2 regions of the Streptomyces sp. NPDC059787 genome follow, and region 1 is predicted to be linked to the other one. Evidence: predicted binding sites of a transcription regulator. Region 1 holds the regulator's gene; the other holds the start of a gene.
What was found. The regulator HrcA, encoded in region 1, represses chaperone genes, less so after heat shock. The targets are predictions, from matches to a motif close to TTNGCACTCNGNNNNNCNGAGTGCNAA.

Region 1 (4,998 bases):
CAACCTGCCTGCTCGTCACCGCGTCCGCGACCCGCGGGAAGCGCACCCGGCGGGACTGCTTGCCGGCCTCCCGGGCCGTCGCCCGCCACTTGGCGAGGGACTTCGCCCCCCGCTCGCCCTTCCACTGCGTGATGCAACGGGACGCCGCCCACGGCACGATCGCGTCGACGCCGACCTCGGTCATCGTCTCCACGGCCACCTCGCCCCGGTCGCCCTTGGGCAGCGCCTGGACGACGGTGATCCGGGGTTCCTCCGGGGGTTCCTCGGTCACCGAGTCCAGCTGGACGATCAGGCGGTCCTTGCCCTCGGTGCCGAGCACCACGCAGTCCGCCCAGCGGCCCGCGCCGTCGGTGAGGACGACGTCCTCACCGGCCCGCAGCCGCTTCACGGAGACGGCGTGCCGTCCCTCGGGGCCGTCGAGCACGTAACGGCCCCCGCCGCCCGCGTCGAAGTGGTCGACGACGAACACCGGCGCGGTCATCGGGCACCTCCCGCCGACAACGCCGTCCGGGCGGCGGCCAGTTCGGCGGCCAGCACCTCCACCAACTGCCCGGCGGGCAGTTCGCGGGCCATCCGGTGGCCCTGCCCCGCCCACAGCGCCAGGCCCTGCGCGTCACCGGCCTTGGCGGCGGCCTTGCGCAGGGGCGCGGTGAGGTGGTGGACGTCCGGGTAGGCGGCGGGCGCGTACGGGCCGTGCTCGCGCAGGAAACGGTTGACCAGGGCGCGGGCCGGGCGGCCGGAGAAGGCGCGGGTCAGCTCGGTGCGGGCGTACAGGGGATCGGTGAGGGCCTGCTTGTGCAGGACGTGCGCGCCGGACTCGTGGGCGGCGACGAAGGCCGTGCCGAGCTGGGCCGCCGCGGCACCGGCCGCGAGGACGGCGGCGATCTGGCCGCCGCGCATGATGCCGCCGGCGGCGACGACCGGGATGCCGAGCGACTCCCGGACCTGGGCGACGAGGGAGAGCAGTCCGACGCCGGAGCCGTCCGTCTCCGGGACGTCGCGATGGGTGCCCTGGTGGCCGCCGGCCTCCACACCCTGCGCGATCACCGCGTCCGCACCGGCCCGTTCCACGGCCCGTGCCTCCTCCGCGGTCGTGGCGGTGACCAGCGTGAACGTACCGACGCGGCGCAGGGAGTCCAGGACCTCGCGGGCCGGCACACCGAAGTGGAACGACACCACCGGCACGGGGTTGTCCAGCAGTACGGCGAGCTTCGCGTCGTAGCCGTCGTCCCGGCCGCTGTCGGGGTCGCCGAGCTGGGTCTCGTACCAGGAGGCCTCACCGGCCAGCTGGTGGGCGTAGACGCCGACGGCGGCCGGGTCGGCCGTCTCCGGCTGCGGCAGGAAGAGGTTGACGCCGAAGGGCCGGGAGGTCAGTCCCCGTAGCTGCTTGATCTCCTGGTACATCCCGTCCGCGGTCTTGTACCCGGCGGCCAGGAAACCGAGCCCGCCCGCCTCGGACACGGCCGCGGCGAGCTGCGGCACGGCGACACCGCCCGCCATGGGTGCCTGCACGATCGGGTGCGGGCAGATATCGGTCAGTACGGAGGACATGACGGCATGTTGTCACGTCCCCCGACCAACACCGAATCTGCCCTTCCCCTTGGCATAAGCCACTTTTCGACAGGACGGCGGAACGGGCCTCAACGCCCGTTGAAAGCGTCCTTCAACCGCGAGAACAGCCCTTGCCGCCCCGGCTGACCGTGCCCGCCCGGGGGACGACCCCCGGACCCCCGGCAGCAGACCACCACCCGCCCGGCACCAACCGGTCAGCGCCCGTTGAAAGCGTCCTTCAACCGCGAGAACAGCCCTTGCTGCCCCGGCTGGAACTGCCCCGTGGGCCGTTCCTCCCCCCGGAGCTTGGCCAGTTCGCGGAGCAGGCGTTCCTGTTCCGGGTCGAGCTTGGTCGGGGTCTGGACCTCGACGTGGACGATGAGGTCGCCCCGGCCGCCGCCGCGCAGGTGGGTGACGCCCCGGCCGTGGAGCGGGATCGACTGGCCGGACTGGGTGCCGGGCCGGATGTCGACCTCCTCCATGCCGTCCAGCGTCTCCAGCGGCACCTTGGTGCCGAGGGCCGCCGCGGTCATCGGGATGGTGACCGTGCAGTGCAGGTCGTCGCCGCGCCGCTGGAAGGTGGTGTGCGGGAGCTCGTGGATCTCCACGTACAGGTCACCGGCGGGACCGCCGCCGGGCCCGACCTCGCCCTCGCCGGCCAGCTGGATCCGGGTGCCGTTGTCGACACCGGCCGGGATCTTCACCGTGAGGGTGCGCCGGGAACGGATCCGGCCGTCGCCCGCGCACTCCGGGCACGGGGTGGGGACGACCGTGCCGAAGCCCTGGCACTGCGGGCAGGGGCGGGACGTCATGACCTGGCCCAGGAAGGACCGCGTGACCTGCGAGACCTCACCGCGACCGCGGCACATGTCACAGGTCTGGGCCGTGGTGCCCGGAGCCGCGCCCTCGCCGCTGCACGTCGTGCAGACGACGGCCGTGTCGACCTGGATGTCCTTGGTCGTGCCGAACGCGGCCTCGTCGAGCTCGACATCGATGCGGATCATCGCGTCCTGGCCCCGGCGGGTGCGCGAGCGCGGCCCGCGCTGCGACGCCGTACCGAAGAACGCGTCCATGATGTCGGAGAAGTTGCCGAAGCCACCGGCCCCGAAGCCGCCCGCGCCACCGCCGCCGGCCTGCGAGAGGGGGTCGCCGCCGAGGTCGTAGACCTGCTTCTTCTGCGGGTCCGACAACACCTCGTAGGCGGCGTTGATCTCCTTGAACCGCTCCTGCGTCTTGGGATCAGGATTGACGTCCGGATGCAGCTCGCGGGCGAGCCGCCGGAAGGCCTTCTTGATCTCCTCCTGCGACGCGTCGCGGCGCACGCCGAGTACGGCGTAGTAGTCCGTGGCCACTACGACTCCGCCAGGATCTGTCCGACGTACCGTGCCACTGCGCGTACCGCTCCCATCGTTCCCGGGTAGTCCATGCGGGTCGGTCCGACCACGCCGAGCTTGGCTACAGCCTCGCCGCCCGAACCGTAGCCCACCGACACGACGGACGTGGAGTTGAGTCCCTCATGGGCGTTCTCATGACCGATACGGACGGTCACGCCCGGATCCTTCGCCTCACCGAGCAGCTTGAGGAGCACGACCTGCTCCTCCAGCGCCTCCAGGACGGGCCGGATCACGAGAGGGAAGTCATGTCCGAAGCGGGTGAGATTGGCGGTGCCGCCGATCATCAGCCGCTCCTCGTTCTCCTCGACGAGCGTCTCCAGGAGGGTGGAGAGCACCGTCGAGACCGTACTGCGGTCGTCCGCCTCGAAGGCCTCGGGGAGGTCCTCGACCAGGCTCGGCACATCGCTGAACCGGCGGCCGGCGACCCGGCTGTTGAGCCGCGCCCGCAGATCCGCGAGCGACGACTCGCCGAACGGCGCCGGGCAGTCGACCATGCGCTGCTCGACCCGCCCGGTGTCCGTGATCAGCACCAGCATCAGCCGCGCGGGGGCGAGCGCCAGCAGTTCCACGTGCCGCACCGTGGAGCGGGTCAGCGACGGGTACTGCACGACGGCGACCTGCCGGGTGAGCTGCGCGAGCAGCCGTACGGTCCTGGCCACCACGTCGTCGAGGTCGACGGCGCCCTCGAGGAAGTTCTGGATGGCCCGCCGCTCGGGCGGGCTCATGGGCTTGACGCCGGCCAGCTTGTCGACGAACAGCCGGTAGCCCTTGTCGGTGGGGATGCGCCCGGCGCTGGTGTGCGGCTGGGCGATGAAGCCCTCGTCCTCCAGGGCCGCCATGTCGTTGCGCACGGTGGCCGGGGAGACGCCGAGGTTGTGCCGCTCGGTGAGGGCCTTGGAGCCGACGGGCTCCTCGGTGCCCACGTAGTCCTGGACGATGGCGCGCAGCACCTGGAGCCTGCGTTCACTGAGCATCGCGCACACCTCCAGAAGCCTTCCGCGCGGTACCTTCCCTGTTCGCCTGGCACTCTTCGCACGCGAGTGCCAGACTTCCCCGCCCAGTGTACGGCCGGGGGGTACGCACCGGGCAAGGCCGGTCCCCGCACCGTCGCGCCGGACGGCGTCGTCCCCGATAGCGTCCCGTCATGACCGTGACTTGGGAAGAGTCGGGATGGGAGCAAGTGGCCACCGGGGTGGGGCGGTGCCGGCTGCCGGGGTGGGACTGCACGGCGGGGCTCGTCGTGGGCGCGGAGGGCGTACTGCTCGTCGACGCGGGTTCCGGGCTGGGCGAGGGCGCGCGGTTGCGGGCCGAGGCGCAGGCGCTCACCGGTCGCCGTGTGACGCATCTCGCGCTCACCCACCCCCACTTCGACCACATTCTCGGGGCTGCGGTGTTCGCGGGCGCGGAGGTGTTCGGCGCGGTGGGCATGGACACGGTGCTGACGGGGCGCGGGCGTGAGGAGCTGCGCGCGGACGCGGTGCGGTGGGGGCTGGACGCGCGGGTGGCGGAGGAGGCCGTGGACGCGCTGGTCCCGCCGCGGCACGCGGTGTCCGGCGAGTGGACGCTCGACCTCGGCCCGGACGGCGGCCGGCAGGTGCTGCTGGCGAACGTGGGCCCCGGGCACACCGCCCACGACCTCGCGGTCCTCGTCCCCGGCGATCCGGAGGTGGTCTTCTGCGGCGACCTGGTCGAGGAGTCGGGCGAACCGCAGGCCGGCCCCGACGCCGTGCCGTCGCACTGGCCGGCCGCGCTGGACCGGCTCCTCGAACTGGGCGGCGAGGACGCGTTGTACGTCCCCGGTCACGGAGCGGTGGTGGACGCGGCGTTCGTACGGGCCCAGCGCGACGCCCTGGCGGCCCGTTTCGGCGTGTCGGACTGATCGCGGCGGGCGCGCTCCTCGTATCGTCATCAGAATGCGCCAGTACTCCGCCGATCTGACCCCTCCGTGGAAGAAACCGCAGCCGGTTCCCGAGGTCGCGGCCGAGCCCGGCCTGGTGGTGGAGGAGCCCGGCACCGGCTTCTGCGGCGCGGTGATCCGCTGCGAGGCGGGCAC
Region 2 (4,998 bases), on a different contig from region 1:
TGGTCAACGTGTGGTGGGAGGACGTCGGCGAGGACGCCGCCAGCTTCAAGGGCAAGTCCGCCTCGGCGGCCTACGTCGTCGACGGCGGCGGTGCCCGCAAGGCCGACGACAAGGTCTTCCAGCACAACGGCGCCGGCACCCTGACCGTCAAGAACTTCCAGGTGTCCGACTTCGGCAAGCTCTACCGCTCCTGCGGCAACTGCGGGACCCAGTACGAGCGCCACGTCGTGATCGACAACGTCCTGGTCACGAGCCCCGGCAAGGTCATCGCCGGTGTCAACGCCAACTACGGTGACACCGCGACCCTCTCCGACGTGACGATCGTCGGTGACAGCAAGAAGAAGATCATCGTCTGCGAGCGGTTCAAGGGCAACGACAGCGGCGACGAGCCGACCGCGCTCGGCAGCGGTCCCGACGGCACGTCGTGCGTCTACGAGACCTCCGAGGTCACGTACCAGTAGGGCACGGGGCGAGGGCCCGGCACCGCCGAACTGCGGCGGTACCGGGCCCTCGTGGCGCTGTGAGCGGGTCGCTCAGTGGGCGTGGCCGTGGCCGTGGCCCGCGGCGGCCGGCTCTTCCTCTTCCTTCTTCTCGACGACCAGGGTCTCGGTCGTCAGGAGGAGGGAGGCGATGGAGGCGGCGTTCTCCAGGGCGGAGCGGGTCACCTTGACCGGGTCGATGACGCCGGCCTTGACCAGGTCGCCGTACTCGCCGGTGGCGGCGTTGTAGCCGCTGCCCTTCTCGAGCTCGGCGACCTTGGAGACGATGACGTAGCCCTCGAGGCCGGCGTTCTCGGCGATCCAGCGCAGCGGCTCGACGGCGGCCTTGCGGACCACGGAGACACCGGTGGCCTCGTCGCCGGTCTTGTCGAGGTTGCCCTCGAGGACCTTGACGGCGTGGACCAGCGCGGAGCCACCACCGGAGACGATGCCCTCCTCGACCGCGGCGCGGGTCGCGGAGATGGCGTCCTCCAGACGGTGCTTCTTCTCCTTCAGCTCCACCTCGGTGGCGGCGCCGACCTTGATGACGCACACGCCGCCGGCCAGCTTCGCGAGGCGCTCCTGGAGCTTCTCGCGGTCCCAGTCGGAGTCGGTGGTCTCGATCTCGGCCTTGATCTGGCCGACGCGACCGGTCACGTCCTCCTTGTTGCCGCCGCCGTCGACGATCGTGGTGTCGTCCTTGGTGACGGTGACGCGGCGGGCGGAGCCCAGCACGTCCAGGCCGACCTGGTCGAGCTTGAGGCCGACCTCCTCGGAGACGACCGTGGCGCCGGTGAGGACGGCCATGTCCTGCAACATCGCCTTGCGACGGTCGCCGAAGCCCGGGGCCTTGACGGCGACCGCGTTGAACGTGCCGCGGATCTTGTTGACGACCAGGGTCGACAGGGCCTCGCCCTCGACGTCCTCGGCGATGATCAGCAGCGGCTTGGAGGCGTTGGCCTGGATGACCTTCTCCAGCAGCGGCAGCAGCTCCGCGATGGAGGCGATCTTGCCCTGGGTGATCAGGATGTACGGGTCGTCGAGGACGGCCTCCATGCGCTCCTGGTCCGTCACGAAGTACGGCGACAGGTAGCCCTTGTCGAAGGCCATGCCCTCGGTGAAGTCCAGCTCCAGACCGAAGGTGTTGGACTCCTCGACGGTGATGACACCGTCCTTGCCGACCTTGTCCATCGCCTCGGCGATGAGCTCGCCGACCTGCTGGTCCTGGGCGGACAGCGCGGCGACGGCGGCGATGTCGGACTTCTCGTCGATCGGGCGGGCCGAGGCGAGCAGGTCCTCGGAGACCGCGGCGACGGCGGCGTCGATGCCCTTCTTCAGCAGCGCCGGGGAGGCGCCGGCGGCGACGTTCTTCAGGCCCTCGCGGACCAGCGCCTGGGCCAGCACGGTGGCGGTGGTGGTGCCGTCACCCGCGATGTCGTTGGTCTTGGTCGCCACCTCCTTCACCAGCTGCGCGCCGAGGTTCTCGTACGGGTCCTCGATCTCGACCTCGCGGGCGATCGTGACACCGTCGTTGGTGATGGTGGGGGCGCCGAACTTCTTGTCGATGACGACGTTGCGGCCCTTGGGGCCGATCGTCACCTTCACCGTGTCGGCAAGCTTGTTGACGCCGCGCTCGAGGGCGCGACGGGCGTCCTCGTCGAACTTCAGGATCTTCGCCATGGCAGCGGGAGCCCTCTCGGAAATCTGGGTGAAATCACTGCGCCCCGGGCGCCCGGTCCTTGTCGGATGCTGGGGCCAGGGGCGCAGTGGTTCGAGCAAAAGTGCTTGCTACGAGGTCGGGTGGTCCGGGGTGACCCCCGGATCTCCCTTACTTCTCGACGATCGCGAGGACGTCGCGGGCCGAGAGGACGAGGTACTCCTCGCCGTTGTACTTGACCTCGGTGCCGCCGTACTTGCTGTACAGAACGACGTCGCCGACCTTCACGTCGAGCTCGACGCGCTTGCCGTCCTCGATGCGGCCCGGACCGATGGCCAGGACGACGCCCTCCTGGGGCTTCTCCTTGGCGGTGTCCGGAATGACCAGGCCCGAAGCCGTGGTCTGCTCGGCGTCGAGCGGCTGGACCACGATGCGGTCCTCGAGCGGCTTGATGGCAACCTTGGAGCTGGCGGTCGTCACGATCCGACCTCCCCCTTCGGAGATCTCACGGGGTTAACTGTCTGAGGTGGCGACCAGGTGGATCCGTCGTCGCGGGTGCCGGACCTGCCCGTCGCGTGTGTTGGCACTCTCCAGGGGGGAGTGCCAGACCTGAGACTATGACTGCGGTTAGCACTCGGTCAAGCGGAGTGCCAATTGCCTGCGGCGCGTCGCGGGGATGGGTGCCTTTTCGGCACGGGGTCGTGCAGTCGGCGGTGTTGCGGTGACCGTCACCGGGGGCTGCCGCCCCCAGGCCCCCGCTTCGGCCCTGAACGGGCCTCGTCCTCAATCGCCGGACGGGCTGAGAGATGAGCGGCGCTCGCCAGGAACCGTCGGTGGGCTGATTCGGGCGGTGTAGTCCTCCAGCCTGCCCACCCTCAGGCCCCGCTCCTCCAACTCCCCCAGCAGCCGTGTCGTCCGTTCCGTCAGCGACAGTGTCGGGGCCTCGCCCGACGGTACGGCGATGATGTCGCCGGGGGTCAGGTGGTGGGGGCCGTCGGTGTAGGTGAGGTGGCCGTCGGGTTCCAGGGTGGCCCGCCACAGGACCACCGTCCGGATGCCGCAGTCGGCGGCGGCTCGCAGGGTGGTGGTGTCGTACGTGCCGTAGGGCGGGCGGAAGAGGCGGGGGCGGACGCCGAAGCGGGACGTGAGTTTGTGCTGCTGGCCGCAGATCTCGGCGCGCTGGCCGGCGTACGGCAGACCGCGCAGGGCCGGATGGTCGAGGGTGTGGTTCTGCAGGCTCGCGCCGACCGCGCGCAGGCGGGCGAAGTGCGCGTACCCGGGGCCGGCCACCGTGTCCGTGAGGAACAGGCTGACGGGGAGCCGGTGCTCGCGCACCAGGTCGATGAAGCGGGGGTCGCGTTCGGCACCGTCGTCGTAGGTGAGGAAGACGACCCTGTCGCGGGTGGGGACGTGGTCGACGACGGGCGGGAGCGCACCGGCCTCCGGCGCCGGGCCGGCTCCGGGGGACCGGCGGCCCGTACCGTCCTCCGCTCTCTCCCCCGTACCGCATCCGGCGATCACGGCCAGCAGGGCGACGGTGCCCGCCAGGAGACGGACCCTCACAGGTAGTCCTCCAGGCGGGCCACCGCGTACCCCTCCGCCGTGGCCTTGTCCAGGAAGCGGCGGATCATGTCCGGCATCGTGCCCTTCCAGTCCTTACGGCCCCGGAAGTGGGTGAGGACGATGTCGCCGGGGTGCAGGTCGCGGTCCCACTCGCGGTACTCCCAGTGGTCGACGAAGACCTCCTCGTTCCAGAGGGGGACGTGGGTGATCCCGCAGGCCTTCGCGGCGCGCAGGGTGGCCTTGTCGTAGTTGCCGTAGGGCGGGCGGAAGAGGACGGGGCGCTCGCCGTAGCGCTCCTCGACGACCTTCTGCATGCCGCAGATCTCGCGCTTCTGGCGGGCGTAGGACAGGGCCGGCAGGTAGGGGTGGTGGAGGGTGTGGTTGTGCAGGGCGACTCCCCGGTCCCGCATCTCCTTGAAGTAGCCGTAGTCCTCCTTGACGAGGTAGTCGCTGAGGAAGGCGCTGTACGGGATCCTCAGTTCGCTCATCATCCGCAGGAACGCCGGGTCCTTCTCGGCGCCGTCGTCGATGGTGAGGAAGAGGATCCTCTCGTCGGTGGGGACGGTGGTGAAGACCGGGGGGAGTTCCAGGCGGCGGTGGCCGTCGACCTCGAAGCCGTCGCGGGTGGTGATCCTCGGTTTCCTCGCCGGGGGCGGCGGGGCGGTCAGGGGCACCTTCTTCAGTCCCCAGCGTTTCGCGGCGGCGACCTTCGCGGTGTGCGCCGCGCGCAGTCGGGTGGCGTAGGCGTCGAGCGCGCGGGCCGGGGGTGCCTTCAGGGGCTGCTGGCCGCCCGCCGGTTCGACCCGGGCGTCACCGTCGCCGCCCGGTCCGCAGCCCGAGGCGATGGAGGCGAGAGCGAGTACCGCGAGGCCGATCCGCACACCACCGAACGGCCACCTTTTATCGTTTTGTCCTACTGCTCGCATGGTGCCGGATCCTCGCAGTCCGCCACCGGGAACCCGGCCCGACACCGCGGCCGGAGGCATACGGTCCACCGACTGGCCCACAATGACCCGGTGAACGACCTCGCTCCCCTCCTCACCCCCGAAGGCCGCGCCCTCCTCGACGAGGTGCGCGACACCGATCCGGCGCACGAACTCGCCGTCGCGACCCGGCTGCGCCGCGAGCACCCCGCCGAGCTGGTGTCGGCGGCGCTGGGCCAGGCGCGGCTGCGGCAGCGCGCGGTGGCCAAGTTCGGGGCGGAGGACGCGCGGCGGATGTTCTTCACGCCCGACGGGGTGGAGCAGTCGACGCGGGCGAGTGTGGCGGCGTACCGGGCCGAGTGCCTCCGGGCGCTCG

Region 2: a site for HrcA is predicted at 2,764-2,790, ahead of groES (co-chaperone GroES). Genes of this name have one in related genera too.

The regions. Positions count from the first base shown of each region.
Region 1 covers NZ_JBHWHX010000007.1:237,631-242,628, forward strand. The annotation lists gene ACFV5H_RS09595 (16S rRNA (uracil(1498)-N(3))-methyltransferase) at 1-481, opposite strand, end outside; gene ACFV5H_RS09600 (nitronate monooxygenase) at 478-1,551, opposite strand; gene dnaJ (molecular chaperone DnaJ) at 1,767-2,903, opposite strand; gene hrcA (heat-inducible transcriptional repressor HrcA) at 2,903-3,919, opposite strand; gene ACFV5H_RS09615 (MBL fold metallo-hydrolase) at 4,090-4,824, shown strand; gene ACFV5H_RS09620 (DUF3097 domain-containing protein) at 4,859-4,998, shown strand, end outside.
Region 2 covers NZ_JBHWHX010000001.1:320,492-325,489, reverse strand. The annotation lists gene ACFV5H_RS01645 (pectate lyase) at 1-461, shown strand, start outside; gene groL (chaperonin GroEL) at 534-2,159, opposite strand; gene groES (co-chaperone GroES) at 2,308-2,616, opposite strand; gene ACFV5H_RS01630 (polysaccharide deacetylase family protein) at 2,920-3,699, opposite strand; gene ACFV5H_RS01625 (polysaccharide deacetylase family protein) at 3,696-4,580, opposite strand; gene ACFV5H_RS01620 (methyltransferase domain-containing protein) at 4,716-4,998, shown strand, end outside.